DNA from 3 places in the Zhongshania borealis genome. Region 3 is predicted to be linked to each of the others. Evidence: predicted binding sites of a transcription regulator. Region 3 holds the regulator's gene; each other region holds the start of a gene.
The links. The regulator PhoB, encoded in region 3, activates phosphate uptake and scavenging genes when phosphate is short. The targets are predictions, from matches to a motif close to TGTCATAAANNTGTAACA.
Positions count from the first base shown of each region.

Region 1: ABD836_RS16835 (phosphatase PAP2 family protein) is a predicted target of PhoB. The motif match lies at 3,064-3,081, and genes of this name have one in related genera.
Region 2: ABD836_RS12195 (alkaline phosphatase PhoX) is a predicted target of PhoB. The motif match lies at 7,449-7,466, and genes of this name have one in related genera.

Region 1 covers NZ_BAABDM010000009.1:97,049-106,789, forward strand. Annotated here, with positions in the region: gene ABD836_RS16810 (DUF3014 domain-containing protein) at 1-89, opposite strand, end outside; gene ABD836_RS16815 (hypothetical protein) at 123-338, shown strand; gene ABD836_RS16820 (PA3496 family putative envelope integrity protein) at 344-526, opposite strand; gene sthA (Si-specific NAD(P)(+) transhydrogenase) at 777-2,177, opposite strand; gene ABD836_RS16830 (class I SAM-dependent methyltransferase) at 2,336-2,956, shown strand; gene ABD836_RS16835 (phosphatase PAP2 family protein) at 3,129-3,656, shown strand; gene ABD836_RS16840 (MJ1255/VC2487 family glycosyltransferase) at 3,696-4,754, shown strand; gene ABD836_RS16845 (DUF2817 domain-containing protein) at 4,754-5,884, shown strand; gene ABD836_RS16850 (alpha/beta fold hydrolase) at 5,888-6,637, shown strand; gene olsF (bifunctional ornithine lipid synthase OlsF) at 6,773-8,491, opposite strand; gene ABD836_RS16860 (UDP-2,3-diacylglucosamine diphosphatase) at 8,510-9,328, opposite strand; gene ABD836_RS16865 (response regulator) at 9,475-9,741, opposite strand, start outside.
Region 2 covers NZ_BAABDM010000004.1:170,200-179,940, forward strand. Annotated here, with positions in the region: gene rpe (ribulose-phosphate 3-epimerase) at 1-58, shown strand, start outside; gene ABD836_RS12170 (phosphoglycolate phosphatase) at 55-744, shown strand; gene ABD836_RS12175 (hypothetical protein) at 1,106-1,423, shown strand; gene ABD836_RS12180 (BLUF domain-containing protein) at 1,504-1,923, opposite strand; gene ABD836_RS12185 (alkaline phosphatase family protein) at 1,990-3,657, opposite strand; gene ABD836_RS12190 (hypothetical protein) at 3,731-5,437, opposite strand; gene ABD836_RS12195 (alkaline phosphatase PhoX) at 5,505-7,355, opposite strand; guanidine-I (ykkC/yxkD leader) riboswitch at 7,661-7,797, shown strand; gene ABD836_RS12200 (putative urea ABC transporter substrate-binding protein) at 7,859-8,902, shown strand; gene ABD836_RS12205 (ABC transporter permease) at 9,056-9,741, shown strand, end outside.
Region 3 covers NZ_BAABDM010000001.1:514,917-524,657, reverse strand. Annotated here, with positions in the region: gene ABD836_RS02380 (PstS family phosphate ABC transporter substrate-binding protein) at 46-1,014, opposite strand; gene phoR (phosphate regulon sensor histidine kinase PhoR) at 1,124-2,416, opposite strand; gene phoB (phosphate regulon transcriptional regulator PhoB) at 2,426-3,133, opposite strand; gene purU (formyltetrahydrofolate deformylase) at 3,219-4,073, opposite strand; gene ABD836_RS02360 (SPFH domain-containing protein) at 4,094-4,942, opposite strand; gene ABD836_RS02355 (NfeD family protein) at 4,982-5,452, opposite strand; gene ABD836_RS02350 (YgiQ family radical SAM protein) at 5,627-7,777, shown strand; gene ABD836_RS02345 (cold-shock protein) at 7,980-8,186, shown strand; gene rlmKL (bifunctional 23S rRNA (guanine(2069)-N(7))-methyltransferase RlmK/23S rRNA (guanine(2445)-N(2))-methyltransferase RlmL) at 8,268-9,741, opposite strand, start outside.

The sequences.
Region 1 (9,741 bases), on a different contig from region 3:
TCACTCGTCGCAGAGCGCTCTAATACAAACCATACAAATGCGGCAATTCCGACGATGACGACAACCGCAGATAAGGCTTTCCAATTCATCACAAAATCCTATTGTTGAATGAGGCTAAATTATTGCTGAACCACAGAGTCGGGCCAGACGCAGGCAACTACCGTAACGTCCCCGGCAGCTGCATGCAAATGAAGTACGCTAATACAGCGATGGTATTACTGCTGTCGGAATTCAGCAATAACCTATCGCAAAACCAAGGGGATATATATGAAAAACGCCACAATCTGTGGCGTTTACGTGGTGAACTCGGTGCTCGCTCTATTTTTAAGGGTAAATAAAGCAACTACAGGTCGAAGTCATCCAGTAGATCCAGTTCATCCATCAGGCGCTTACGCTCTAAGCGTTCTTCAATTTTGCGGCGGATGCTACTATCGCGACCACCCATTTCCCGCCGCTCATCAAAATCGGCGCTCGAATCATCTTCTACCAGATCATCGAGATCATCATCAGCTAGGTCACTTGCCATTGCTTGCCCACTCCAGTACTACGTCGATACAGAATGAACACCTCGGCTAACCGTGGTGGTTCAGGGCACTATTTATGATGATCTCGCGACGCTGTCAATAAAAATTTTTCATTATTTCCAAGCGCGGTTTTAGGTACTGCCGCACCGCGATGTCCTCTCGAAAATAATCACCAACATTTGCTAGCTGCTATCGCTAGCGGGCACTAACTTCCTGCAAAAGCGCGTAAGCATAATTCGCAGTCTCGCTCGCTTATTTCCCGAGCCTATTTAGGCCGTTCAACGCGGCGATACGATAGGCCTCAGCCATGGTTGGGTAGTTAAACGTGGTCTCGACAAAATAGCGCAAGGTATTACCCCCATTTTGCTGCTTCATAATTGCCTGACCAATATGGATGATTTCCGCCGCCTCCGCACCAAAACAGTGGATTCCAAGAATTTCCAGAGTATCGATATGGAAAAGCAACTTGAGCATGCCCACGGTTTCGCCGCTAATCTGCCCGCGCGCCGTATCCTTAAAGAACGCACGCCCCACTTCATAGGGTATTTTCGCTTCGGTTAGCTCGCGCTCGGTTTGCCCCACCGAGCTAATTTCCGGCAAGGTGTAAATACCCGTGGGGACATCATCAACAAAACGACAATGCTCCTTGCCACGCGCCGAGGCCGCTGCCGAACGCCCCTGATCGTAGGCCGCGCTCGCCAAACTAGGCCAGCCAATTACGTCACCAGCAGCAAATATATTAGCCACCGCAGTTTGATAGTGTTCATTGACCACCAACTGACCTCGATGGTCGGTCTGCAAACCAATTTCCTCTAAGCCAAGTCCATCGGTATTACCGCTACGTCCGTTGCACCACAGCAATGCATCAGCGTGGAGGCGCTTTCCTGATTCTAAATGCAAAACGACTTCTTTATCACTTAGTTCAACAGACTCGTAGACCTCGCGATGGCGAATCATTACGCCGGTATTGCGCAACTTATAACTTAAGGCGTCGGATATCTCGTCGTCCAAAAACTCCAATAATCGATCCCGGCTATTCACTAACTCCACCTTCATACCGATGCCCGAGAAAATCGACGCATATTCACAGCCAATAACACCCGCACCGTAAACAATGATTTTATTGGGGGTATTATTCATTTTAAGGATGCTATCGCTGTCATAGACACGGGGATGACTGAAATCAATATTCGCAGGTTGATAAGGCCGCGATCCGGTGGCAATCACCACACTCTCGGCGGTGATTACCTCATCGAGACCATCGGCACAGCGCACCGATATCGTATGTGCATCGACAAAATGGCCCGCACCGTGGATAAGGCGAATTTGATTGCGATGATAAAAGCGGCTGCGCATATCTACCTGCCGCGAAATAACCTCATTGGCATGACTCAATAAGCGCGGGTACGTCAAAGTACGGGCGTCGCCAATGTCGCGAAAAATAGGTGTTTGGTTAAAGCGAATTGCCTGCCGAACCATATGCCGAAGGGCTTTGGACGGGAGGGTGCCTTGGTGCGTACATGCGCCACCCACGGTACCCTGCGCCTCGATCACCACAACGCTCCGACCATGCTTAACCGCATTTAACGCCGCGCTTTCACCGGCTGGGCCACTGCCCAATACCACCATATCGTAATCAAACTTCTTAACCACCGTGATTCCCTCCTCGCCTTAGTCGTAATCTCGTTCCACTGGTTAGCATACTCCGCAAACGCCCCAAAGGGGATTCGACCTTCTGCTAATAAAAAACTCGCCTGCCACGAAAGCAAACTTTAAAATAACGCATTTTCAGCGCGCAGCCGGAGACCAACGTGCCTGACTCTACGCCTCATAGCCGCCGTTATTACGGCGTGACCACGCTATTATCAAGCCACCCTGATATGCGCCGCCTCAAGCGCACCGGCCTTGCGACCCATTTACATGGCAATAAACTGTGGGGCAGCGCCTACCTTCTTATGGACTACCTACATGAGCACCCTTTAGAACCCGGCAGTCGAGTCCTTGAGCTAGGATGCGGCTGGGGCTTGGCCAGCATATATTGCGCCAAGTATCAGCAGGCCGACGTCACCGCCCTCGACGCTGACCCCGCCGTGTTCCCCTATCTTGCTCTACTCGCAGAACACAATCAGACCGCAGTCAAAACAGTGAGCGGTGATCTAACCGCCTTGAGCGAAAAAGAACTCGGCGAATACGACACCCTTATCGCGAGTGACATCTGCTTTTGGGATGAGATGAGCGAGGCACTTTACCAACTCATCACGCGTGCCATCGACGCAGGCGTAAAGAAAATTCTCATTGCCGATCCCAATCGACCACCCTTCATCGACGTTGCGGAAGCCTGTATCGACGATTTCTTTGCCGAGTTATTACCCCGCGAAATCAATGCCCGACGCCGCCATAGCGGAAGCATTTTGCTCATCGAAAATGCCTAAGCAACTGCGACTTAGCTGCGGCGCGCAGAATCTAAATCACTGATCAAGGTTTGCCGCGAGCAGCACTTTGCGCGCTTGCCCATCACAACAATACCGCGTCTTAAAAGTGACATAACTTTGTCACACAACTGCAAACAGCCAAAGGTATGGTCTCAAGTGTGAGGATCATACTATGCGTTTAATACAGTCGATTAATCAGTTCGATATAAGAATGTTTCTGGCCTGCGTGAACACGCGCCACCAGCAGCACTTATCCCGCATTGCCCGCAGCGTTTCAAAAACGGGAGATGGCTATTTTCAGCTCGGCCTTCCCGTTCTGGTCTACGCCGCTGGAATCCAACAGGGACTGGCCTATTTTAGTGCAGTCTTGATCAGCTTTGCCGCGTGGCTGCCCGCCTACTGGGTACTGAAAAACACCTGCCGAAGACGACGCCCACCTGCCGCTATTCCCGCTTTTAGCGCGTCGATTATCGCATCAGATGAATTCAGTTTTCCGTCAGGCCATACCGCCGCGGCATTTTTGCTGGCAACCATGACGGTGCTGTTCTTTGGCGTCATAGGTGCACCCCTATTCATCTGGGCCGCAGCCGTCGCCGCCTCCCGAGTGATCTTAGGCGTTCACTTTCCCACCGACACCTTAGCCGGCGCAAGTCTCGGCATTGCTATCGCGCACTTAGGCCACAGCATTGTGGCGGTCTAGCCACAAGCCTGCACCCACCTTGCTAGGAATAGGATCACTATGAAATTGCTTTACGGTATCCAAGGTACCGGCAACGGCCATATATCGCGCGCCAGAATGATGGCTAAGCACTTTGCCGCGCGTAATGTCGACGTGCAGTATTTATTCAGTGGCAGAGCGCCGGACCAATATTTTGATATGGCGGCGTTCGGCGACTATCTCGTTTACCCAGGCCTGAGCTTTGCAACTGACAAAGGCCGTATTAGTAATTTAAAAACCCTACGACAATTGCGGCCTATTCAATTCATCCGCGACCTGCGCGCCTTAGATTTAAGCGCATACGACGCAATTATCAGCGACTTTGAACCACTCACAGCGTGGGCTGGCCGTCTGCAAAACAAAGCGGTTATTGGCATCGGCCATCAATACGCTTTTGCGCATGACGCGGTTCCCGAAAACGGCGCAGACTTACGTAACAAATTAATTATGCGCTACTTCGCGCCCACTAAATTCCGTTTAGGCCTGCACTGGGACCGTTTTAACGGCCCTATTGCGCCACCAATAATCAATCCTGACGAACGCCGGCTTACTGCCGACGAGCATATTTTAGTGTATCTGCCCTTTGAGGATCAGCAGCTAGTAAGCGCTGCATTACAAAACATTAGCAAGTACCATTTCATTCAATACTCACCCGATCTTACTGACGCCGAAATCGGCAATGTCAGCCAGCGCAAAACCAGTCTTCACGGTTTCAAACACGACTTATGCTCTGCGCGCGCGGTCATTTGCAATGCCGGTTTCGAGCTAATCAGTGAATGCCTCCACATGGGCATTCCGGCCTTAGCCAAACCGGTTTCAGGCCAGGGGGAACAACTAAGCAATGCTACTGCGCTCAAGCATCTCAAATTGGCCGACGTGATGGACACGTTCAGCGAACAGACCATTGCTCAATGGCTGCAAAATATTCCGGAGCAAACACCACAACACTATCCCGATGTAGCCGAAGCGATTTGTGACTGGGTGCTGCAAGGGCAGTGGCAAGAGAACGAGGCTCTCGTCAGTAAACTCTGGCAAAAAACTGGTAACGCCTGCAGCCCAGCGTCACTATCGACCTCATAATGCCGCAAACTGAATACAGTACTCACCACAGTCCGCCGGAAAGCCCAAAAAGCGAGATCAACGGCCCCAACTTCCCCGACTTCACCGCTGTCATGGATGCCTGCCGTGGCCGCCTGCACAAACGCCTATCAGAGTTACTGGCATTAGAACAATTGTGTCGTCAAGCAGGGCCACTCATTCACAGCCGAACCGAAGCATTAATTTATGCTGAAGAGTTTACGCTGCCACTGGTGTCCTTGGTCATTGGCAACCCCGATACCGCCAAACATTGCCTACTCGTTACCGCAGGTATTCACGGCGTAGAACGTATTGGCACGCAGGTCTTGCTCGCTTGGCTGGAAACCGTGGTAGAACGCTGTCGTTGGGACGAGCACTGGCGTCGCCAATTTGAGACCGAAATCTGTATCGTTGCCGTACCGATTGTGAACCCGGGCGGCATGCTCGGCGATTCGCGCTGCAACCCCAACGGCGTCGACCTCAATCGCCACGCACCGATCGATGCCGAAGATAAAGTGCCGTTTCTTGTCGGTGGCCAACGTCTGTGGCGAAAAATTCCCTGGTATCGCGGCCGCCGTGACGATGATTTTGAACCGGAATTTATCGCGCTAAAAAACATAATCCAACGCCACTGCCATATTAACCGCCCTTGCATTGCCGTGGACTTTCACTCAGGTTTCGGCTTTCAAGATCACTTGTGGATTCCCTATGCCTATCGCCGCTTACCCATCCCCGATATTGGCAGCTACGTCGCCCTTAAACTGCTTTGGGAACGTAATTTCCCCCACCACAACTATGTCTTTGGCCCTCAGGCCATGCACTACCTTAGCCACGGCGATATTTGGGACTACTTCTATCAACGCTGTCGTGCCGACGGCATCACGCTATTGCCACTCACATTAGAAATGGGTTCTTGGCTGTGGGTGAAAAAACATCCCCAACAATTATTCAGCTTTGCGGGTTTGTTCAATCCAACCGTGCCGCATCGTCACGCTAGGGTCTTGCGCGGGCATTTACTACTGATCGATTTTTTACTGGCAGCGGCCCGGAATATAGAACACTGGCGCCCCCAGGGCGAACAGGAAAGAGAGATGCAACAAATGGCACAAAGTCTCTGGTATCGGCAGCTTTAAAATATGGCGATCAAACACTGGGTATTCCTGCGCGGTCTTGGTCGCGAGCAAGCACACTGGGGCGATTTTATTGACCGCTGCGCAACCCAGCTTAACTGGCAGTGCCACTGCATCGACCTGCCCGGTTTTGGCAGCGAACATCAACGGCCCTCGCCAACACGTATCCAGACTATCCGTGAAGACGTAGCACAACGCCTGCCAGCAACACTCAATAACGGCACACCGTTTGGCATTGTCGCATTGTCACTCGGGGGCATGGTCGCCCTTGATTGGCTAGCGAACAATCCAGAACAAATTGCTAAAGTTATTTTAATTAACACCAGTACCGGTGACTGCCCACTTTTTCAACGGCTCAAATTGTCGGCACTACCAAGAGCCATAGGTGCTTTACTTGCGCCGAGCATCATTGCCCGCGAGCGAGCGACGATTGCCATGGTCAGCAATCGTCACAGCAGGGATCCGTCCCTGTTGGCCATATGGTGCAAGATAAGTAAACTGCGGCCAGTTAGCCGCATAAATGTTTTACGACAACTCCTCGCGGCGTCCCGTTATCGCGCGCCAGCAACACTCGCCAGTACGTCTCACCTACTTATCAGCAGTCAAGCCGACCGCATGGTTTCCTACCGCTGCAGCGAATTCTTGGCAAGCAAATACGCCTGGCCAATTACCCTGCATAACAGTGCGGGGCACGATTTGCCGGTTGATGATGCTGAGTGGTTAATCAATGTATTTGCCGAGCAACTTAATACTTAAGATAAGGAGGCAACAATAAATAACAAGACGTGGGATCTAATACGGTAAAAATCTAGGCTTAAATCGATAAAGCGATCCCTGACTTACATCAAGAATCGCACGTTCATTCTAACGTTTAAACGCTAGCCTACAATTTTAGTCGGCTGACTCAGAACCAAGATAACGCTTGCGGCGCGCGGCTTTCATTTTTGTAATATCCACCAACACCAAGCCGTCGATGCAGTCGGCAAAATCAGGATCAACATTAAACCCAGCAAAGCTCACTCCACCCGGCTCACACAGCTCTGTGTACTGTTTATAGAGAGTAGGAACAGCACAGGACAAATCTGCTAGGGCCTGTTTAAGCTCGGTAAATTCGCTACGGTAATCTTCACCATTGAATCGAATCGTTGTTGACTCTGGACGGTAGGGGCTCTTGGCTTTCGCCCACGCCTGGCTAGTGGGAAAATGCGTCTGATAAAAGGGAATTAATAAATCCTTTGCTGCTCGCGGCAAGCTGTCACTTAAGCTCACAGGGCCAAACAAATAGCGCACCTCAGGATAACGCTGTAAATAGGTACCCAGGCCCTGCCAGAGATAATCTAAACCATTGCGCCCCCAGTATCGCGGCTGTACAAAACTGCGACCTAGCTCAGCCCCCTGCTCAAAGTATGCCTCTGCATAGGGAATTTGATAATCGAATAAGGTTTCACTATAAAGTGTCTCACCATCATTGAGACTGCTAATTCGCTTTAAACGATATGCGCCAACCAGCTCTAATTGATTCTCATCCCACAGCACAATGTGGTCATAGTAAGCGTCATAACAATCCACATCACGACGACGACCAGTTCCCTCGCCAACTGCCCGAAAACTGACTTCGCGCAAGCGACCTATCTCGCGCATTACGGTGCAATCACCGCTGTACTGGTAACAATAGATCTCCATGCCGTCGCGGGTATTACCCAAGTGATCACACTGGCGAATGGCGGCGCGTAATTCTTGGCGGTCTTCTGGGTGCGCAACTGCCTGCGCAACCGGCATAAAACACGGCTCCCCTGCGCGCTTCCGCCGACCTAGCTTATACAAATGTTTTTTAAACAACCGGGCTTTTGCGGGTGCGGTGACCGGTAGATTCTGATAAACACCGTGTTCGATGGCAGAGCCGATCGTCACGCGAACGGTGCGATTGTTTTGCTTAAACATTTCTCGTATCAACCACAGGGTCGACAAGGGTTTTGCCAGCAAAGACAGCGCATAGAAAAACACCGAATTTCGCGCATTAATATGCACCGGTAAAATTGGCGCCTTTGCCTTAGCGGCAAATTTAATAAAACCATTACGCCAGCGACCGTCGCGAATACCGGCGGGACTAAACCGCGACACTTCACCAGCGGGGAAGATAATCACTGCACCCTCGCCACTCAAATGACCGTGAATCGCTTGCAGGTTTTCCTTGCGATTGCGCTTGCCGCTCATATTATCTACGGGTAGCAACAAACTGCGCAGCGGCTTTATTGCATAGAGCAATTCATTGGCCACTACTTTTACATCCGAACGCACCTCTGAAACTAATTTTAAGAGGGCCAGACCATCCAAACTACCAATCGGGTGGTTAGAAATAATCACGACACGGCCGGTCACCGGCACACGCTCTTTGTCTAAGGCACTGACCGCGTAGCCAAAATCAAAATATTCGAGCGCTTTCTCAACAAAATCCAGTCCCTGTAAATAGGGATAATCACGTTCAAACTGTTTGAATTCGGCCTCGTGAAAAAGGTATTTAAGCAGGGCCGCTAACGTCTTTCTTAGGCGTGGGCTGCCCTTGGAAATTCGTGGAAATTGCTCATCAATGACTGAATCAACTGATATCATTTTTATTACTCCTAACCATCAACTCGCGCGGCGCAGCGGTAGTACATCGGCCTTAACGGGGCCACCATTGGCAGTCATGCTTTGCAATAAGGTTTGGTGTTCAGTCCACTGCAGCAACTCCAAGTCACCCTCGTAGGATTCACCCAAAACAGTACAGTTTTCTATCCAGTCGCCATCATTGCAGTACAGCAGGCCGTTAATTTTGCGAAGTGCAGGCTGATGAATATGACCACAGATAACCCCGTCGAGTCCGCGTCGGCCAGCCTCGCGAACTGCGGCCTCTTCAAAGACACTAATGACTTGGCGGGCGTTGGGAATACGCTGTTTTATATAGGTCGCCAAAGACCAATAATTACGGCCAAAGCGACGGCGAATAAAGTTGGCCCAGCGATTAAGAAAGAGCAGCAAATCATAGGCTGCATCGCCAATAAGATGCTCCCACTTACTCAGCCGAATATGTTCGTCAAGGCAATCACCGTGGAACATTAGCAAGCGTTTACCTGATACGGTGGTGTGGATTGCTTCGCGCTTGATTTCTATAGGACCAAGAATATGGCCGACATAGTCACGCAAGGGTTCGTCATGATTACCGGGAATATAAACGACTCGCGTACCGGAACTGGCTTTTTTAAACAGCGCGCGAACCACCTCGTAGTGACTTGAGGGCCAGTATAAACTGCGCTTCAGCGCCCAAAGATCGACCACATCACCAACCAAATACAGCGTTTCGCAATCGGTTTTAGAGAGAAAATCCAATAGATAATCAGCTCGGCAATCTTTAAAGCCGAGATGGATGTCTGATAACCAAATGGTTTTGTATCGCTGTCTTAGCTGCACCCTTTTGCATCCTCGCCACCTATTTAGCGCAAGGATAGGGCTTCTATATGACAGTAGCGGGACTAATACTAGACAGTTTTATGACAACAAAAGGCAAGATTAAGCTTTATAAGGTCGTGTTTAGGCAAGCGAAAAAACAGCTAAGCTCAATCAGCCGCTTTCACTAAATGAGGGTAATGCTCCTTAAGTACTTCCGATAATTTCTGTTCTGTGAGCGGTTTACTCGAAAAGTTTTTCACTTCACGCCTGCTTTCTGCTAAATCGGCATCATCGGGGTTTAAAGAAGTTGTTAGCATAACCACCACCACACCCGCTTGATGATCTGCAGAAAGCTTGGCGTATTCATCTAAGAACTGCCAGCCGGTCATCACTGGCATATTAATATCTAAAAAAACCAACTCCGGCTGAGGGTA
Region 2 (9,741 bases), on a different contig from region 3:
TGGCGGGGATTACACTGACACCATCGACAAAATGCGCAGTGAATTAGCGAGCATATGAAAGGCTTGCGCAGCTTATTAGATGGCCGCGAGCTACAGGCTATTTTGTTTGACCTAGACGGTACGCTTATTGATAGCGTACCGGATCTGGCGGCTGCGCTAGACGCTAGTCTGGAACAGCTCAATTATACCCCGGCCGGCATTGATCGGGTGCGCGGCTGGGTGGGTAACGGAGCACGTAAGCTGGTACAAAGGGCCTTGGCATTTGCTCTTGAAGTACCGGAGAACGGGCTGAATAACACATTAGTTGATCAGTTGTTGGCGGTGTTTTTCGAGTATTACGGTGAGCAATGCTGCGAGCAAACCATCCTTTATCCCGGTGTGCAAGAAGCGCTAAGTAATTGGCATGCGCAGGGCATTAAAATGGCCTGTGTGACGAATAAGCCGGCTAGATTTAGTCAGCCAATACTCGCGCATTTTGACTTACAGGAATTGATGCCAGTTTTAGTGGGCGGCGATACGCTCGCGGTGCGCAAACCAGATCCTGCGCCATTGCTGTTAGCCTGTGAACAGCTGGGCGTGGCGATCGCCAACACCGTGATGGTGGGTGATTCCGTAAACGATGTGGAAGCGGCTAGAGCTGCAGGTATGCCCGTTGCCTGTGTTAGCTATGGTTATAATCACGGTGCGCCGGTGGCAACTGCCAGACCAGATATATTGGTCGACAACTTTATTGAGCTGCTTTAGTGCCGCTTGAGTTGAACCTATAATTTCCCTCTGCGAGCAGTATTGTCTGCTTGCATCTTAATTTGACTCTCTTTTTTTGCCGAGTAAGGTCGCATCGCGTCAGGGTGAGCTTACTCCGGTTAAATGTGTGTTAATGCTCAAAATTCAGGTATGTTACTGCTGTTACTATGTTGCACAAGTTGCGTTGTGTGACGTAGGTGGCGATAGTGTCCTTTATTTTTTAATATTTTAATTATATTAAATACAATGACTTACATATTTTTCATGATGGTCTTCACAAAAATTTGTATTTTTAGCTATCTAAATGTGGGTATTTTGGTATCATGATTTACACATGTAAAGATGCTGTTGGATACCTTAGATGAAAAACTTAATGTTAGTTGGCGTGTTTTCAGCTTTAACGCTGACGTCGCTCACAAGTTATGCAAATTGCGCATTGGCTGCGGTAATGAACCCCCCTAAATTGCCTGCGCTGGAAGCAAGTCGAACTGAAGATATGCCTGCGCTTAAATTTCAAGTAGAGACGTACTTGAATCGTGCCAGTAATGGTTTGGCAGTCTGTGAAGGCTATTCTGATGATTTTGTTTATAACGCAGCGGTAGCGCGTTTGGAGAAAACGGCAGATCATTACAATGCCTTAGTTCGTCAGCACAGACAGTTACAACTTTCTGCGAAGTAAATTTTTACCCACCCTGTAGGTCTTTTTTGGGCGTGTTGCTGTAATGGCAATGCGCCTTTTTTTCCGCTGTAATATGTGGATCAGAGTAGTGGAATCGCTGTGCGCATAGCCCGCAAATATTGCTCTGCACTGGCGCCGCTCATCTCATAGGGAGCGAATTGGCCCGAGGCGGTGTAGAGTAAGTTCAATGAGTGAGTGAGGGCTTCCTGCGGGACGAGTCCCATTTCCCATTGCGAGTAACTGCGTTTATCGATCGGGCCGTATGTTAATAACTCTGCGTCTTGGTGCCGCTCATCAGCGAGGATGTTGGCGTAAATGGTGTTGACCTGCCGACGGCCGCCCTCTAGGCATTGCATAAAATTTTTGCCATTAAAGCACAGTATGCCGGTAACGCTTTCGGCGTTATTTCTTTGCTTCGCACTGCCTAAAATCACACTTAAATCAGACTCTTTAAATTGCTCCGATACCGTGCTTGCGTAAATCAGCTGGACGAGATCCATGGGCGAACGCTCTGATGACTGGATTTAAAACATAAGTGCTGAGTACGAGCTCGCCAATAAGTAATATTACTTAGAGAGGCTGATTTCTGATATCGGCTCAAGCAGATTTAGCGCGTAATTTATGACGTGGAAAATGAGGTTCTGCTCATTGTTGCCACTGATCAAGGCTGCGCCTGGCCCCAGCGCATAGATGCTTACGTCCTCACCTGAATGGGTTTCGGCACTAAGCGGAATAAGCGCTTCTTGATGAAAGCCGCTGGCCTGGGTGTCGATTTTTTCGAGGTCACTGCGGCCAGCATGAATTTCTTGGAGGTAGCCATTATCGGCGTTTTTATCCTCGCCGAGGTTTTGAAAGCCTCGTCCGTTGCGGTAGCCTACCGTTGTGTAGGGCATACCGTCGGCGGCTAGCGCGGGGGAATCATTGCCCAGAGTGACTACTTTGCCCAAAATAGGATTGCCGCGCTTGGGGTAGCCACTCATGCCGAAGGCGTGACCGTGGTCTGCGGTAACGATTATTAACGTGTCGTCATGCTGACTCAGCGTCACAGCGGTGGCGATTGCATCGGCAAAGGCGATGGTTTCATTTAAGGCATTAAACGCATTGCCGGCATGGTGGGCGTGATCAATGCGGCCACCCTCAACCATTAGGAAGTAACCCTCGGGGTTTTGGCTGAGGCGTTTAATGGCGATTGCGGTCATTTCGCGTAGAGAAGGTTCGCCCGCGGCGCTGCTATCACGGTCTGCGTCGTAGTTCATGTGCGAGGGGTTAAACAGGCCGAGTATCGGAGCGCTAGATTCCGGGCCGAGGGCTTGCAGGTCGCCGCTATTCACTAGGTAATGGCCATTGGGGTATTGTTGTTGCCACTGACTAATCAGGTTTTGACCGTCTTTGCGGCGTCCGTTGCCACTGGGGTCGGTTTTACTGATAAACCCCCGTCGTCCACCCCCTAAAACCACCTCGATGCCATCGGTTTTTGCGCCGGGAACTCGTGCTGCTAAGTTCTTTTCAAAGTGAATTAATTGACTGGCAATATCTTCGCAGCCACCGGCTTTTGCAGAGTCAGGAAGATCGCTATCGTCCTCCCAGTCACGATCGGCTGATTTAGCATAGTTTGCGGCAGGTGTCGCATGGGTGATTCGCGCCGTGGACACAATTCCGGTTGCTTTGCCAGCCAATTCAGCGAGCTCCAGAGCGCTGAAAATCTCATTGCCAGCCAAACTCTGACAATCGCCGGCAATGACATTTTCGTCGGCGCCGAGCAAACCAGCATTGGTTTTGATCCCTGAGACAATGGCGGTCATTGTGCCGGCGGAGTCAGGTGTTTGCGAGTCGACATTATAAGTTTTTGCAAGTCCTAAGTAGGGGAAGCGTTCAAAACTGAGGACGTGTTCCTCGCCTGCTAGTCCGGCGCGCTGGCCCGCGAGGATGCGCGCGGCGGTAACGGTAGCGATGCTCATGCCGTCGCCTAAAAACAAGATAACATTGCGGGCTTTGCCGCGCTCGGCTGTGCCAAGGCGCTTTTGCCGCACTGTGTTTGCGGCATCACGGTACCACTGATTATTTAGTGTGTTAGCAAACAATGGGGTGTCTTGGAATTTGTCGAGTGGCGCTTCGTGCTGGCTCGTGTCTGGCGTTGCAAGTTCAGGGGTACTTGTTTGATTGCAGCCAGCGATCGAAAGCGCGCTCAGTCCAGCCGCTAAGCATAAGGTGAGCGAGATTTTTTTGCGCGCCATCATCATTCCTAAATTATATTTTGTATCACGCCACTATCCAATTAATTTGAACTTAACGGAAGTGGCGTGGCGTTTATTTTCCTTGAGTAGGCCATTGCAGACGGATATCCCATTGCACTGTCTTGTCACTAGGGAGTACTGGTGTGGATTCTGGGTCAATGTCCTGGTGCACATTACTTACGGGCTTTAGATTGGCGTCGCGACCATGGATAAAGTCTTGGTCGGCGACAATCGTCATATAGGCTTTATTTAAATCTAGTGCACGGCGCAGCGAGGGTGTGATGAGCTGATACACATCCAGCCCTTGTATGGCTTGTGTGTTTAGACTGCCGTCGGTATGAAAGAAACGTTGCCGAATTTCCTCATTTTCTCGGAATTCATTGCCGCCGCCAACCGTGCGTAAATAATGGCTGATTTCCCCTTCACTGTTGGTATTGCCAGCTGCATTGACATTGGGTGCGTCGGTCATGCCGATGAGATCGATATACGACCAACCCGCGGCGCCGGTTACTTTGCGAGCAAAGGCAAAGGTTTGATCAATAGTCGAGCCGATAGTGGTATGGCAGCCCATGCAAAATAATTGTTCTTCATCGCTTTGCTTGCGCAGCTGGCCTTGTTTATTTTCGATAAAGCCGAGCAACATCCAGCCAAAGCTATTGTCGGTGCCCTGATCACCGCGATGAATGAATTGTGGGAGTAGACCTTCGACTTTTTCTTGGTACTCATTCCCGTATTTAGAGACTAAATTATTGGGGTCGTAATAGCTGAATTTTCGCATATAGCGCAATTCTTTCATCCGTGGGGGCAGGCCGATGGTGCCAGCTTTATCCATGCCGACATAGCGCACCGAATGTAAAAATTCGCTGCCAAGTGGATATAGCATCGGATTAACGGTTTCGTCAGCCGCGCCGCCGATATAGTGGCTCGGGCGGGTAATCGTTTGAATTACTGTCATTTGGCCGTCTTGGTTAAGGTCTTGGCAGAGCGTGTTCTCGTCAATATCCGGCACTGAAATCTCACTGAGATCCTTAATTGCCATCTCGAGAATCGAGAGATTTGTGAGGTAGGCGGCGCGAGATACCGGCGAGCTTTCGCAAGCGGATTGCTGGAATTTTGTGGGTAGCCTGACCATAACGTCGTCAGTAGAGCCATTGGTGGGCCAGAAGGTGCTGGGCAGCGGTTTATAGTTAAACGCGACCCACTGGCTGCCGTCTTTAGCAATTCCCTGCTCGTCAAAAGCGGCGGCACCGAGGTGTAGGTTTTTAATTTCTGGGATTGGCCCCTGCCAATCGGGCGTGTCTTTGAGTTGCTGTATTAAAGGGCTGTAATTGTCCGTGTAAATATAATCAATAACTTGCTGGTCGCTTATTTCAGCCATTTTGGGCCGGCGGTCTTCAAATAAATTCTGCCAATGGTTGTTTAGACCTAGATCAGAGAAAGCGTACACGCTTTGCAGATTACTGTCGTTCATGGTGTTGGCGCGACTGCGATACGGATAACTCTGGTGGCAGGTCATGCAGGGATTGTATTGGCCTTCGTGCTTGGTATAACACTGCGGCGGAATGACGGCTTCGGCGTTGTAGAGCTCGTCACTCTGCGGCGGCCGTAAAATTCCAGGCGTTACAGTAGCAATAGTTTTTGGAAACGAGAGTTGTTTAAGCACGCTTGTATCGGTCGAGCTTGATAAAGATTGTTCTTGGCGAGTGGGGATCGCATTGTCTTGAGTATGTGAATCGCAGGCCGCCAGAACGAAAAGGATTAGTAGACTAATGTGTTTCATTAATTTTTTACCGTTAAAAAAAGAGGGCGGAATAATCCGCCCTCTAAACTGCTATAACACGCGGGTTTTACAGAGCGGGATCTTCAAACAACCAAATGATATTGTTTTGGTGATTGCCGGTATCTTCGCCGATCATTACTCGGCCATCGTCTAGTATCACCAGATTATCAGGGTTGGATATGTTATTTATGTTACAGCGGTTGGTGCTGCGGCTGCCGTCGTATGGGCCGCCAACAACAGCGGGTGACATAGTCTTAATATCAACCAAGCCATCGCTGTTTTTGATAAGCTTCATACGGTAGACCGCGCCACATTTACCGTGGGTGCCATCGAGTTGAATGTCGCCGCTTGCATCAGACATGGCGACAGTCGTATCTGACATTGCCATATACATATAAGCCTGCGCGCCATCAGCGCTACCATCGTTCCACCAGCTGTCGGCAAGACCGAAGTTGATATTTACGCCTTCCATTTTATTGAACTCGGCAGTTGCACCCAATGCATCTGCGGCTTTGCGGCTTTCCAAGAAGCCTACACGATCATCTCCAAAGGGGTTGCTGGCAACTGTACCGCTAAGGTCAAGGTCTTCACCGAGTTTTGATTCAGCATAATCATTAATTTGCTGATCGCTTATATGCTTGGCTTCGGCCAGCGTTCCTTGGAAGCTAGCAATTGCCGCTTCTATTGCGGCTTCGGTGCTTGTGCCTAGTTTTACCCACTCGATGGCGAAGGCCGCTTCAGCAGGGTCGGTTACGCCCGCAGATTGCGTTGCTTTGGCCGCGTAAAGTGAACCGGAGCTCATGTCACCGGCAGTGTCAGCAATAAATTTAAAAAAGACAGTGCTGGAGCCGTCATCGCTTAAAAACACAGTGCGCAGGTCTGGCATTACTACTGCGTTCTCGTGAGAAAAACGACCCATCAATTCGAGTTTATTTACTGCTACGTCAGCAACATTAGCTGCGGCTACGGTGCCGTTGGTACCGATTTCCATGATGTAGCCGTAGTCATAGGGGTTGCCCCAGCTACCACTACCATCAGTGGGGAAGCCCAGGTACTCTGCAATTGACTGTGCATTGCCATTATTCGCGTCGAACCAGTCAGCGGTATTGTCAAAATACAATTCTTCTGCGCTCAGTGGTGTACCCCAAGGGCTAAGCGTGCCGAAGCAGTTTACCCACGTGCCGTTCACCGAAGAAAAATCGAGCATGCCTTCTTGGGTTACCGCGTAGCTGCTGCTCAGGGCAATACGGCTCATACTACCTGGGCGGTCTTCCCAGTTAGAGTACAAAAAGTAACCTGTGCCACCGTCGGACACTGCGGCGTTAAAATCAGGGTCATTCGAGCTTTTTAATACGGTGGTGCCATCTGCGGCAACGATGTCGCCCATCATTTTACCGCTGGCCAGTAGATCGCCCTGTTGGGCAAGGGCCATATAGTTACCTGCGGCGCTTAGCACGCGTTCTTTGTCTGCAGTGGTAATGGGGAAATCCATGGCCGCGACGTTGCCAAGATTGTTAGCGTCAATATTCATAAAGGCGCCAATGGTGCCTACATTAATGGTTTTGCCGTCAACGTCCGTAGTAGTGTTTGAGCCACTTGGGTGTTGAATATTACTGAACAAAACGCCATCGGTATTGACGAAAAGACCTGTAAATTCTGCGCCCAGTGGCGCGGACGCAAAGCGTTTGAGCGCCGCGCCTTCGATGCCATCCTGACCATCGGCACCATCGGCACCATCGGCACCATCAGTACCGTTCGTTCCATCAGTACCGTTCGTTCCATCAGTACCATTCGTGCCGTTTGTTCCATTACTGCCGTCTGCGCCAGCTGGGCCGCGGTCGCCGTCATCGCCACCGCAGGCGGTCAGACCTGCCGCCAAGATGGCTGCTATCGAAAGATGTAACAGTGTTTGTTTCATAAATATTCCCGTTGTTGGTGGGTGGTAGATGATTAAAACCGCATCAGTGTAGGTGGGCGCTGTTACAGCTTGGGGACAATAAAATGTCGGAATTAGGGCATTTTTATGACAATGGATTACCCTGCAATGCAGTGCGTTAAAATGGTGCTAGTGTTCTTATTTGGTGCGCATACATGCACTCTTGGAAGGCTTGTTTACAGCCGATATTGCGATGAAAACGCCGCAAACTAGGGAATCTCGGTTTTGGCATGCTATGTGTATAGTGTCTTGTGTCCGCACTCTTGGTGGTATTGGACATAATATTCAAAATGGAAGGCTAGGGTTCCGGTTGCCACTACTTATTTGTAGTAAAAGCAACGACTGGTCCGAGAGCTTTCGACCTTCGGGGTATCTGAGTAGATCAGGTCACAAGGTTACACGGCGGGACAAAAGCCCGGGAGACGAACGGCGATATGCGCCAGGAGTGCTCTATGCAACTGTGTAAAACCTCTGGAGGTTCAACCATGAAGCGACTTTCCGCTTTACTGCTTACACTTACTTTCTCTTCGTTTTCTGCTGCCGCGACTGACAGCTTTAAAGTCTGCTGGTCAATTTATGTTGGCTGGATGCCTTGGGGCTATGCCGCCGAGCAGAAGGTCGTGGATAAGTGGGCAAAAAAATACGACCTCGATATTGAGGTTGTACAAATCAATGACTACATCGAGTCGATTAACCAATACACAACCGGTGAATTTGCTGCTTGTGCTATGACGAATATGGATGCCTTGACGATTCCTGCTGCTGGCGGGGTTGATAGCACGGCATTGATTGTTGGTGATTTTTCCAACGGTAACGACGGTGTGGTATTAAAAGGCTATGACAAACTCAAAGACATTAAAGGTCAGCGTGTAAATTTAGTGGAATTAAGTGTCTCTCATTACTTGCTTGCTCGGGGCTTAGAAAGTGTCGGTTTGAGTGAATCCGATGTCACTGTCGTTAATACCTCCGATGCCGATATGGTCGCGGTTTACCCCACAGCCGGTATTAGTTCAGTGGCAACCTGGAATCCGCTATTAAGCGAAATCATGACGATGCCCGGCGCCAACAAGGTTTTTGATTCCTCCCAAATCCCAGGTGAAATTATCGACTTATTGGTCATCAATACTGAGGTATTGAAGGCGAATCCTAAGCTTGGCAAGGCGCTTACCGGCGCTTGGTACGAAATCATGGCCATGATGAGCGCCAAAGATAAAGGTGGCGTAGAGGTTCGCACCGCAATGGGCGTGGCATCAGGCACCGATCTAGCTGGTTACGAAGCGCAATTGGCGAGTACCGAAATGTTTTACACCCCCGCAGCAGCGGTGGCCTTTACCAATAGTGCGGCCTTGAAAACAACAATGAAGAATGTTGCTGAGTTTTCGTTTGCGCATGGCTTACTTGGTGATGGTGCTCCCGACGCTGGCTTTATTGGTATTGAAACACCCTCCGGTGTATTCGGTAACAAAGCCAATATCAAATTCCGTTTCGACCCAAGCTATATGCAAATGGCGGCAGACGGCAAACTGTAAATCTCGCGTATGACGAGATCACCCTCCGACGAATGGGAGGGAGACTACGCCCATAGCAATATGGGCAATACTATCTGGCGCAGGGATGCGCCTATCCACTCGCTACCGCTTCGCTTACTTTGATAAGTGTATGTACAAGGGTTTGGCAACTATATGAAACGACTGATAAACCTACGACCCAGTCGAGTATGGCGGGTGGCCCTCGCGCTACTGCCCTTTGCAATAATTTTACTGTTGTATATTTCGGCGTCGGATGCCCGTCTTGCTGACAACCCACAGGACAAATTATTGCCCAGTTTTACGCAAATGGGTGATGCTATTCAGCGTTTGGCTTTTGAGCCCAGTAAACGCAGTGGTGACTATTTATTTTGGCAAGACACCATGAGTAGCCTGCGTCGTCTCGGAATCGGCATGGCCATCGCGGCGTCGTTGGGCATGTTGTTCGGTTTGTTGACTGGCGCTTTACCTACAATCAACGCCAGTTTTGCACCGCTGCTCACCGTGGTGTCGCTGGTACCGCCAATGGCCTTGTTGCCAGTGCTGTTTATTGTATTTGGTTTGGGCGAAGTGTCGAAGGTCGCACTAATTGCCATCGGTATTACACCTTTTATAGCCAGAGATATTCAAAAACGCAGTTTAGAGATTCCCCGCGAACAACTCGTTAAAGCCCAGACTTTGGGTGCAAATAGTTGGCAAATAATTGTAAGGGTGTTGATTCCCCAATTAATGCCCCGCTTGATTGATGCTGTGCGTTTGTCTCTAGGGTCCGCGTGGCTGTTTTTGATTGCCGCCGAGGCTATTGCCTCGACGGATGGCCTCGGCTACCGCGTGTTCTTAGT
Region 3 (9,741 bases):
CCGCGATTTGAATCTACGGCATTCATCAACGGCACCTACAGCTTATTAAAGGGCCAACTTAGCTTCGATCTTTGCTACAACACTTGCCGGTAGCGGGATATAGCCATCTTTGACCACAACCTGCTGGCCTTGCTTAGACAGTACGAGCTTAATGAATTCACGTTCCAAAGGCGCTAAGGGCTTATTCGGTGCCTTGTTCACGTATACATAGAGGAAGCGTGACAGCGGGTAACTACCTTTAGTCGCGTTCTCGGCGTTAGCTTCAACAAACTTGCTCTTTTCATCCTTTGCCAATGGCACCGCGCGTACGCTCGAAGTTTTATAACCGATGCCTGAGTAACCAATACCATTAATAGAGGTTGAAACAGACTGCACAACTGACGCAGAGCCTGGTTGCTCATTCACACCGTTTTTGAAGTCACCCTTACATAGCGCTTCTTCTTTGAAGTAGCCGTAAGTCCCTGACACCGAGTTACGGCCAAACATTTGAATATCGCGCGCAGTCCAAGCTCCTGTCATACCGAGGCCGCCCCAGGTATCAACATTGGCACTATGGCCACACTTATGAGTACTAGAGAACACGGCATCGACCTGTGCCATGGTCAGGCCTTCAATTGGGTTATCCTTATGAACAAACACCGCCAAGGCATCAATCGCAACCGGCACAGCAGTAGGTTTGTAGCCAAACTTAGTTTCGAAAGATTCTAACTCCTTATCCTTCATCTTCCGGCTCATAGGCCCAATATTCGACGTGCCTTCGGTCAATGCTGGCGGTGCTGTAGACGAGCCCGCGGCTTGAATCTGGATATTTATATTGGGGTAATTGCGCTTAAAATCTTCACCCCACAATGTCATTAAATTGGCTAGGGTATCTGAACCAACACTAGACAAATTACCTGATACGCCGGAAACGATAGCGTAGTCTGGTAAGGCGCTATCAACCTTGGCTTCAGCTACAGCGACCGCTGCAGAGATAGTCATAAGTGCACTTACTGCTATGTGTTTAATCTTCACTTCGATACTCCTAAACCAATATAAGCTACTTCAGTGAGGCCACTTTATAGGCGAATTATGACAACTTTGTGACAGTACTGTAATTACTGGCGAAGAGAGCCCGCTGAGGCTAGACAGCAACCGCGGCAGATTTCGGAAAAACACAGGTAAAGACGCTGCCTTGATTGGGCGCGCTACGAATACGCAATTCAGCTCGGTGACGAATTAGCACATGCTTCACAATTGCCAAACCCAAGCCAGTGCCACCAGTATCAAGGGATCGGCTCTGATCCACGCGATAAAAGCGCTCGGTTAAACGGGGAATATATTGAGGTTCAATGCCAATGCCCGTGTCCTCTACTTCGAAGTACGCATGATAATCATCTTGATACCAGCGCAGAATTATTCGGTCATTTTCAGCGGTATATCGCGCGGCATTGACTGCTAAATTAGAGAATGCACTGCGCAATTCATTGGCATTACCATTGATTGCAATATTATCGTCACATTCGATTTCTATACGGCGCTGGCCTTTTGCGGCGGTACCACTCTCTTCTCTAATCATTTCCATTAATGGCCGCAAGCGAATAAGGCTTTCGTCGGCCAGCTTGGGCACAGACTCTAAGCGCGATAGCAGCATAAGATCTTGAATCAATAGATTCATACGTCGAGATTGCTGCAGCATCTGATCTACGGCTCGATCCCAACGACCATTTTCACCACCGTACTCGGCAAAGGTTTCCAGATAACCATTGATAACGGTAAGCGGTGTGCGCAATTCATGGGAAACATTCGCAACGAAATCCTTGCGCATCTGTTCTAACCGGTGGGTGCGAGTAACATCACGGGCAAACAAAAGTCGATTACGCCTACCGAAAAAGCTGACGCTGATACTCAAATTAATCAAGCTATTGACGGGTGACACCATCTCCAAGGGGGCTTGATAACGCTCTGCCTCAAAGTAGCGCAAGAAGGCGGGACTTCGGAGCAAATTCACCAACTGCCGGCCTTTGTCGTCTACTTCACGCAGTCCCAGCAAGTCGTGAGCCGACGAATTACACCATTCAATATTGCCATGGGGATCAAGCATCACCACAGCATCTGACATGGATGCAAATGACGAATGTAAATAATCGATCATAGCTTGCAAGCGGTCGCTATTTTGCGAAGAATCCCGCTGCAGCTCGTAAATTACGTCAAAAACCTGTCCCCACATCCCTACAGCCTCTGGTGGATCATCCTTGGCACCGCCGTACAACCAGTCAGATAAGCGCTGTAAGTGTCGCAATAACCACGCACAGGCAAGCACGGCCGCTACCAATAGGGGTAAAACCCCAAGATCAAATAGTGCACACGTTCCGGCGACCAATGAGAGTGGCACGCCAACCCGCAATAACTCTGCCTTCCAACTGTAATACCGCATTATTTTGCGCTACGCGCAGACACCTGTAGTTGAAAACCGGTAACCGGTTCCGCGAACGGTTTGAATTAATAGCCCACAGTCGCGGAGTTCGGTCTGCAAAGCCTTACGAAGTCGTCTGATATGTACGTCTACTGTGCGTTCTTCAACATACACATTGGTTCCCCAAACCTGGTCTAGAAGCTGACCACGGCTATAAGCTCGCTCTTGGTGGGTCATAAAGAATTTTAGTAATTTAAACTCGGTGGGGCCCATATCTAAGGGGGTTGCGTCAACAAACACGCGATGACTGCTAGGATCGAGTTTCAGGCCCGCCACTTCGATGCTCACTTCCTCGTCACGACTACTAGAGCGCCGCATGATGGCTTTTATGCGGGCCATTAACTCCCGCGATGAAAATGGCTTAGTAATGTAGTCATCTGCGCCGACATCAAGGCCTTGCACACGATTATCTTCATCGTCTTTCGCGGTTAACATAATTACCAGCAAATCTTTAGTCAGCTCATCACGGCGCAACCTGCGCAATAACTCTAAGCCGCTGGTCACTGGCATCATCCAATCCAGCAAGACTAGATCAGGACGTTGATCGACAATAATCCCATGTGCGTCCTGGGCATTGCTCGCTTCTAGACAGTTATAACCCGCCAGTTCAAGCCCAACCCGTATCATTTCGCGGATTGCACTCTCATCATCGACAATCAATATGGTGGCTGACGTCATTCCATTAACCTTTTTTTGCAAAATTTGTTAGCTGCATTAAAACCATTTTTAGTGACAATTTTATGACAGTTTAAATTTTGCCTGTTTAATCAAACACTACAGTCTTGTTTCCGTGAACCAGTACGCGGTCTTCAAGATGATTACGTAGGGCTCTTGCTAGCACAGACTTTTCTACATCCTTGCCCAAACGTACAAGATCATCTTTGCTATGCCGATGAGATACCCGAATAACGTCTTGCTCAATGATCGGACCTTCATCTAGCCGCTCAGTGACGTAATGGCAAGTAGCGCCAATCAGCTTAACACCACGATCAAATGCCTTCTGATAAGGGTTTGCACCAATAAACGAAGGCAAAAAACTGTGGTGTATATTAATCATTCGGCCGGCGTAGGCTTGGCAAAACTCAGGTTGAATAATTTGCATATAGCGCGCTAGCACCACGCAATCGGCTTGATAAGACTGTGCCATCGCCATAATTTTTGCATGTGCAGGCGCTTTATTATCTGGATCAATTGCCACGTACTCAAAGGGAATACCATGCCATTCCACCATGCTACGCAAATTTTCATGATTGGAGATAACACAGGGAATATCACAGTCTAATTCGCCGCTATGCCAGCGGTGTAGTATATCTGCAAGACAATGCGAGGCATGACTGGCCAGTATCACTACCCGACGCTTTACTGCGGAATCGACCAATGCCCAATGCATGCCATATTCGGCAGCGATTGGTGCAAAAGCGTCCCGACAGCGCTCGGCGCTGACTTTTAAGGATTCAGCGCGAATTTCATTGCGCATAAAAAACCAGTTACTCTCCGCATCGGCATGGTAATTGGCTTCGGTGAGCCAACCGCCCTGCTCTGCAACAAATTGACTAACCCGCGCAACAATGCCCACGCGGTCTGGGCAGCTGATCACTAAACGATAAGTATGATCCATGTAAAACGCTCAACTCCGACTTAAACTTTATTTAAAATGCCACGTAGTGCTTGCGGTAAATCAGCAGGTAATACCACTGTTTTGGCATTATCTGACGAAGATAGCTGCAATAAGGCATCAGTGTATTTCTCGCCCAGTAAATACAATACCGGCAATTCTTCACTTCCTACCGCTTCAGAAATCAGGGAAATTGCTGCGCCGCTGGCCTTAGCTAAAACCACTTGAGCTTGGGCATCACGACGCGATGCCTCCAGGCGGCCATCGGCTTCTAGGATCGCGGCCTGTTTTTCGCCTTCTGCTTTTGTGACAGCAGCGCGGCGCTGGCGTTCGGCCGCCGCCTGTTCTTCCATCGCCGCCTGCATAGTCTGCGATGGATTGATATCCTGAATCTCAACCGTTTTCAGCGTAATGCCCCAATCCGCAATATCTTCAGAAATTGCCGCTTTGAGCTTAGCTTTAATTTGATCCCGCGATGACAACGCCGAATCCAAAGCCATTTCACCAATAATCGAGCGGAGAGCCGTCTGCACCAAGTTTTGAATTGCAAAGGTGTAGTTCTCTACACCATACACGGCCTTTTCTGGCGCCACGATATTGATATAGGCAACCGCATTCGCAATGATCACTGCATTGTCTTCGGTTATCACTTCCTGCGACGGGATATCCAGCACAATATCTTTCGTGGTCAGTTTGTATGACACATCATCAATATAGGGAATAATAAAATTCAAACCCGGATTTAGGGTAACGTGGTATTTCCCCAAACGCTGAACAATATGCTTATAACCCTGGGGAACGGTTCGTACCCCTTTAAATAAGGTAACGATCACTAAAATTGCCAGCGCTATTACTACTGCCAAACCATCCATCGCAAACTCCCTGCTTTTTGAATCAGTTTATATTAAACATTACGCGGCTTTACTTGCGGCACGAACGATTAAGGTATTGCCTGATATTTCTTCAACGCTTACACGGTCACCGACAGCAATCGGCTCTCGGCAAATAAATTGCCATTCGTCGCTCCCCAGCAGCGGTATGGAAAAGCGCATTGTACCCTGTTCCAATTCTGGCCCAAGCCGAATTACCATACCTTCTTGACCAATTGCCTGCTCCCGCGACATACCAGATAAAGTTCGGTTCTTCATTTTGGGGTGAATAAACTTAAACCACACCACCAAATCAGCAATCGACAAACCGAGCCAAAATAATAATTGAACACTGAGCGGCATTTCTACCACGGACAGTATCAAGCCAACGGCAATCGCACTGGCGCCAAACCAAATCATTACAAAAACGGGAATAAATATCTCACTCACAACCAGCAAAATACCAAAAACCATCCAGTGCCAGTACGCTATATTCGTGTTCAACCATTCCATTTGTAGTCCCTTTTAATAATCGATTGCGCCGCAGGCACTCATTTACTCTCTATTCCTTAAAAAATTCAAGCACTTAGTCCGTCTATTTATATTTACCAGCAGGCGCTTTACAGCCAGCAAGTGGGCACATTATCAAGTATAATGCCCCTTTTTTCGGATTACTGCGTTATCGCCATGTCTTCAGCTATGCAAACCCCAAAAACCATATTTAGCCACCGCCCCTATTGGGCTGAGTGTTTCGGCACCGCGCCATATCTCCCGACATCGAGGGAAGAGATGGACGCGCTCGGCTGGGATAGCTGCGACATCATCATTGTGACGGGCGACGCCTATGTCGACCACCCCAGTTTTGGCATGGCCGTTATTGGCCGCGTGCTGGAAGCGCAGGGCTTCCGTGTCGGCATCATTGCCCAGCCCGACTGGCAATCCGCCGAACCATTTAAAGCCCTTGGGCAACCCAATCTATTTTTTGGGGTTGCCTCTGGCAATATGGACTCCATGATCAATCGTTACACCGCCGACCGTCGCCTACGTCATGACGACGCCTACACGCCCGGCAATGAAGGAGGCAAACGCCCAGACCGCGCCGTTATCGTTTACTCTCAGCGCTGTCGCGAAGCCTATAAAGACACACCCATTGTAATTGGCTCGATTGAAGCCAGTTTGCGCCGTATCGCCCACTACGATTATTGGAGCGACAAAGTTAGACGTTCAGTATTGCTCGATTCTAGAGCGGACTTATTGCTCTACGGCAATGCCGAGCGGGCGATTATCGACGTGGCACACCGCCTTGGCCGCGGCGACACCATCCACAGTATTCGCGATCTACGGGGCACCGCGTTTGTTACCCGTGATGTCCCTGACGGCTGGACTGTCATCGATTCCTCCAGTGTTGACCAAGTCGGCAAGGTCGACAAGATCACCAGCCCCTACGTTGACACTAGCGCCACCGAGAGCTGCAAAAAGAACGAGGAAAATCCCGACACGGAAAGTGCCACCGACGTCGTGCAGACCGTTAGAATTGTCGATCCACTACAAGCCCGCAAATCAGGAACGGATGCTGCCAAAACCGTAATCCGCTTACCCGATTATGATGTCGTCAAAAACGATCCAGTGAATTATGCCCACGCTGCGCGCGTTCTACATTTAGAAACCAATCCTGGCAATGCTAGAGCCTTAGTGCAACGGCACGGTGATCAAGAGGTCTGGCTAAATCCGCCGCCGATCCCTTTGACAACGGAAGAACTCGACTGGGTATTTGAGCTACCCTATCAACGCAAGCCGCACCCCATTTACGGCAATGCCAAGATTCCCGCTTACGAGATGATTCGTTTCTCGGTCAATATCATGCGCGGCTGCTTTGGCGGCTGTAGCTTCTGCTCAATTACCGAGCATGAGGGGCGGATCATTCAAAGCCGCTCCCACGAATCAATTGTAAAAGAAGTCGAAAAAATCCGAGATAAAACCCCGGAATTCACCGGCGTGATTTCGGATTTAGGTGGCCCCACCGCCAATATGTGGCGCTTAAATTGCAAAAGTACTGAAATCGAAAGCCGCTGTCGTCGCCTATCCTGTGTTTACCCCAGCATATGCAAAAGCCTCAATACCGATCAGACACCTCTCATTGATTTATACCGCGATGTGCGCGAGTTAACAGGCGTTAAAAAAGTATTAATCGCCTCGGGGCTGCGCTATGACTTGGCCATCGAAACCCCTGAATATGTCAAAGAATTAGTGACCCACCACGTTGGCGGTTACTTAAAAATTGCTCCAGAACATTCTGAAGAGGGTCCGCTATCGAAAATGATGAAGCCGGACATGAGCAGCTATGACAAATTCAAAGCCATGTTTGATAAATATTCCAAACAGGCGGGTAAAGAGCAGTATTTAATTCCCTACTTTATCGCCGCCCACCCCGGCACTACTGATAAAGACATGATGAATTTAGCCATGTGGCTAAAAGGCAATAGCTTCCGCGCCGACCAGGTGCAAGCTTTTTACCCCTCGCCAATGGCGAATGCCACGGCGATGTATTACTCCGGAAAAAATCCGCTTAAGAAAGTATCGCGGACCAGCGAAGATGTGGTGAGTGCCAAGGGCCTGAAACAGCGTCGATTACACAAAGCATTATTGCGCTACCACGACCCTGAAGGCTGGCCATCGATACGTGAAGCATTGCTAGCAATGGGACGTAAGGACTTGATTGGCTATGGTAAAAAACATTTGGTTCCGCCCCGGCAGCCCGTCAATTGGACGCCAAAGCACGGCAAAGGTCGTAGAGTTTTAACTCAGCACACGGGTTTACCACCACGGCGAACGAAATAAAAAATCGCGCTACGCAACGCTAAGCTCTTCCAAAGCGGCTTTTTTATATGTATATAATAATCATGCTGGCTACGGATGCAGCTTGGTTTTATGTATAAGCACCACGAAGTCGTTTTAAGTACCTCGTTCTGTTTCATAAGTCCCTGCCTATCTCAGCTCAAGCACCATAAAAGGCATTTATTAACACAACGAGGCACATGTTATGTCTAGAAGCACCGGAAAAGTAAAATGGTTCAACGAAACAAAAGGCTTTGGTTTTATTGAACAAGATTCGGGCCCAGATGTTTTTGTACACTTCAGCGCTATTGGCGGCACCGGCTTTAAAACGCTAGCTGAAGGTCAAGCAGTTGAGTTTGACGTGCAAACTGGCCAGAAAGGACCACAAGCAGCTAACGTCACCGTTCTTTAAGAAAAGCTTAAAGCAAAAAGCCCGCCGCGTACGATCACGGCGGGCTTTTTTATACGCAAAACAAAAATAAGGTACGCAGCTTTAACGCGTGATATACCAGCAATAATGAATTGGTTTACCACCGCGCGAAAAATCCTCATCGAGCGACCAGCGGGTACGGTCTTCCATTTTATATTTGCTCGTCAATTCTTGATCCAATATAAAATCACGTTTATTCGTCGAGAAAATCAGCAATCCGTCGGGCGCCAAACATGCCATCGCATCGTTGATTAGTTCGCCGTGATCGCGCTGAATATCCAGCACATCGTCCATACGCTTAGAATTGGAAAATGTTGGTGGATCAAGCAAAATGAGATCGTACTGATCTTTGCACTCCTTCAACCACCGCCGACAATCACCATGCTCAGTACGATGCCGAGACTCACTTAAACCATTGAGCGACAGATTGCGCCGCGCCCACTGCAAATAGGTATGCGACATATCAACAGAGGTGGTCACCTTAGCGCCACCAATTCCCGCCTGCACTGATGCGACTGCGGTATAACTGAACAAATTTAAAAAACGTTTGTTTTTAGCGCGCGCTGCAATATCCAGCCGCACAGGACGGTGATCCAAAAATAAGCCGGTGTCCAAATAGTCATACAAATTGACTAAGACTTTGGCCTGCCCTTCTTGAAGCTCCATTACGGTATTACGCGGCGCTTGGCGCTGATACTGATCTTTGCCGCGCTGTCTACGCCGCTCCTTGACTGCAATATTATTAGCCGAGAGATTGAATACTTGACTCACCGCCTCGATAACCTCGCGTAAACGTCGCTCAGCATCCTCTTCCGGCACAGAAATCGGCGCCATATACTCCGCAATATGCACTGCGCTCCCGTAGCAATCGACTGCTACAGCGTATTCCGGCATATCGGCATCATATACCCGGAAACACTCAATACCATTCTTGCTGCGCCATTTAGATAAGCGCTTTAAATTTTTACGCAGGCGATTGGCAAACATCTGCCCACCAGAAGTGAGCTGTAATGATTCAGCTGCACTCTCTTGCTGAACATCAGGACGGCGTTCACGTACCTGCGCGTCGGGGCCAATATTAAACAGCAATAATTTCGCGGCTATGGTGCCATTGAGCAATTGATATTGCTTATAGCTACGAATCCCCATGCGCTTACCTAAATCGGCATTACCCGTAAACACCGCACCCTGCCAGCCGCTGAAATGCGCCAGCATCGACTGCCCCAAATGACGATACAAATGCAACAGCTCCGCCTGCTCTCCTAATCGCTCACCATAAGGCGGGTTGGTGATGAGTAAGCCGTGATCCAACTCTCGGTGAGTTGGTTTAGCCAGCTGAGCCAGCTCCCTTCTCGACACTTTAATAAAACGTTCTAAGCCTGCGTTTTCAATATTTTCCTGCGCCTGTGCGACGATTTTACCATTTGCATCGTAACCTCGAATTTCTGGCCACTCGCGCGTCAAAGCCAAACTACGCTGAGCTTCAGCTTGGTCGACAATACTTTCCCACAGCGATTGATCATGTTCCAACCAGCCC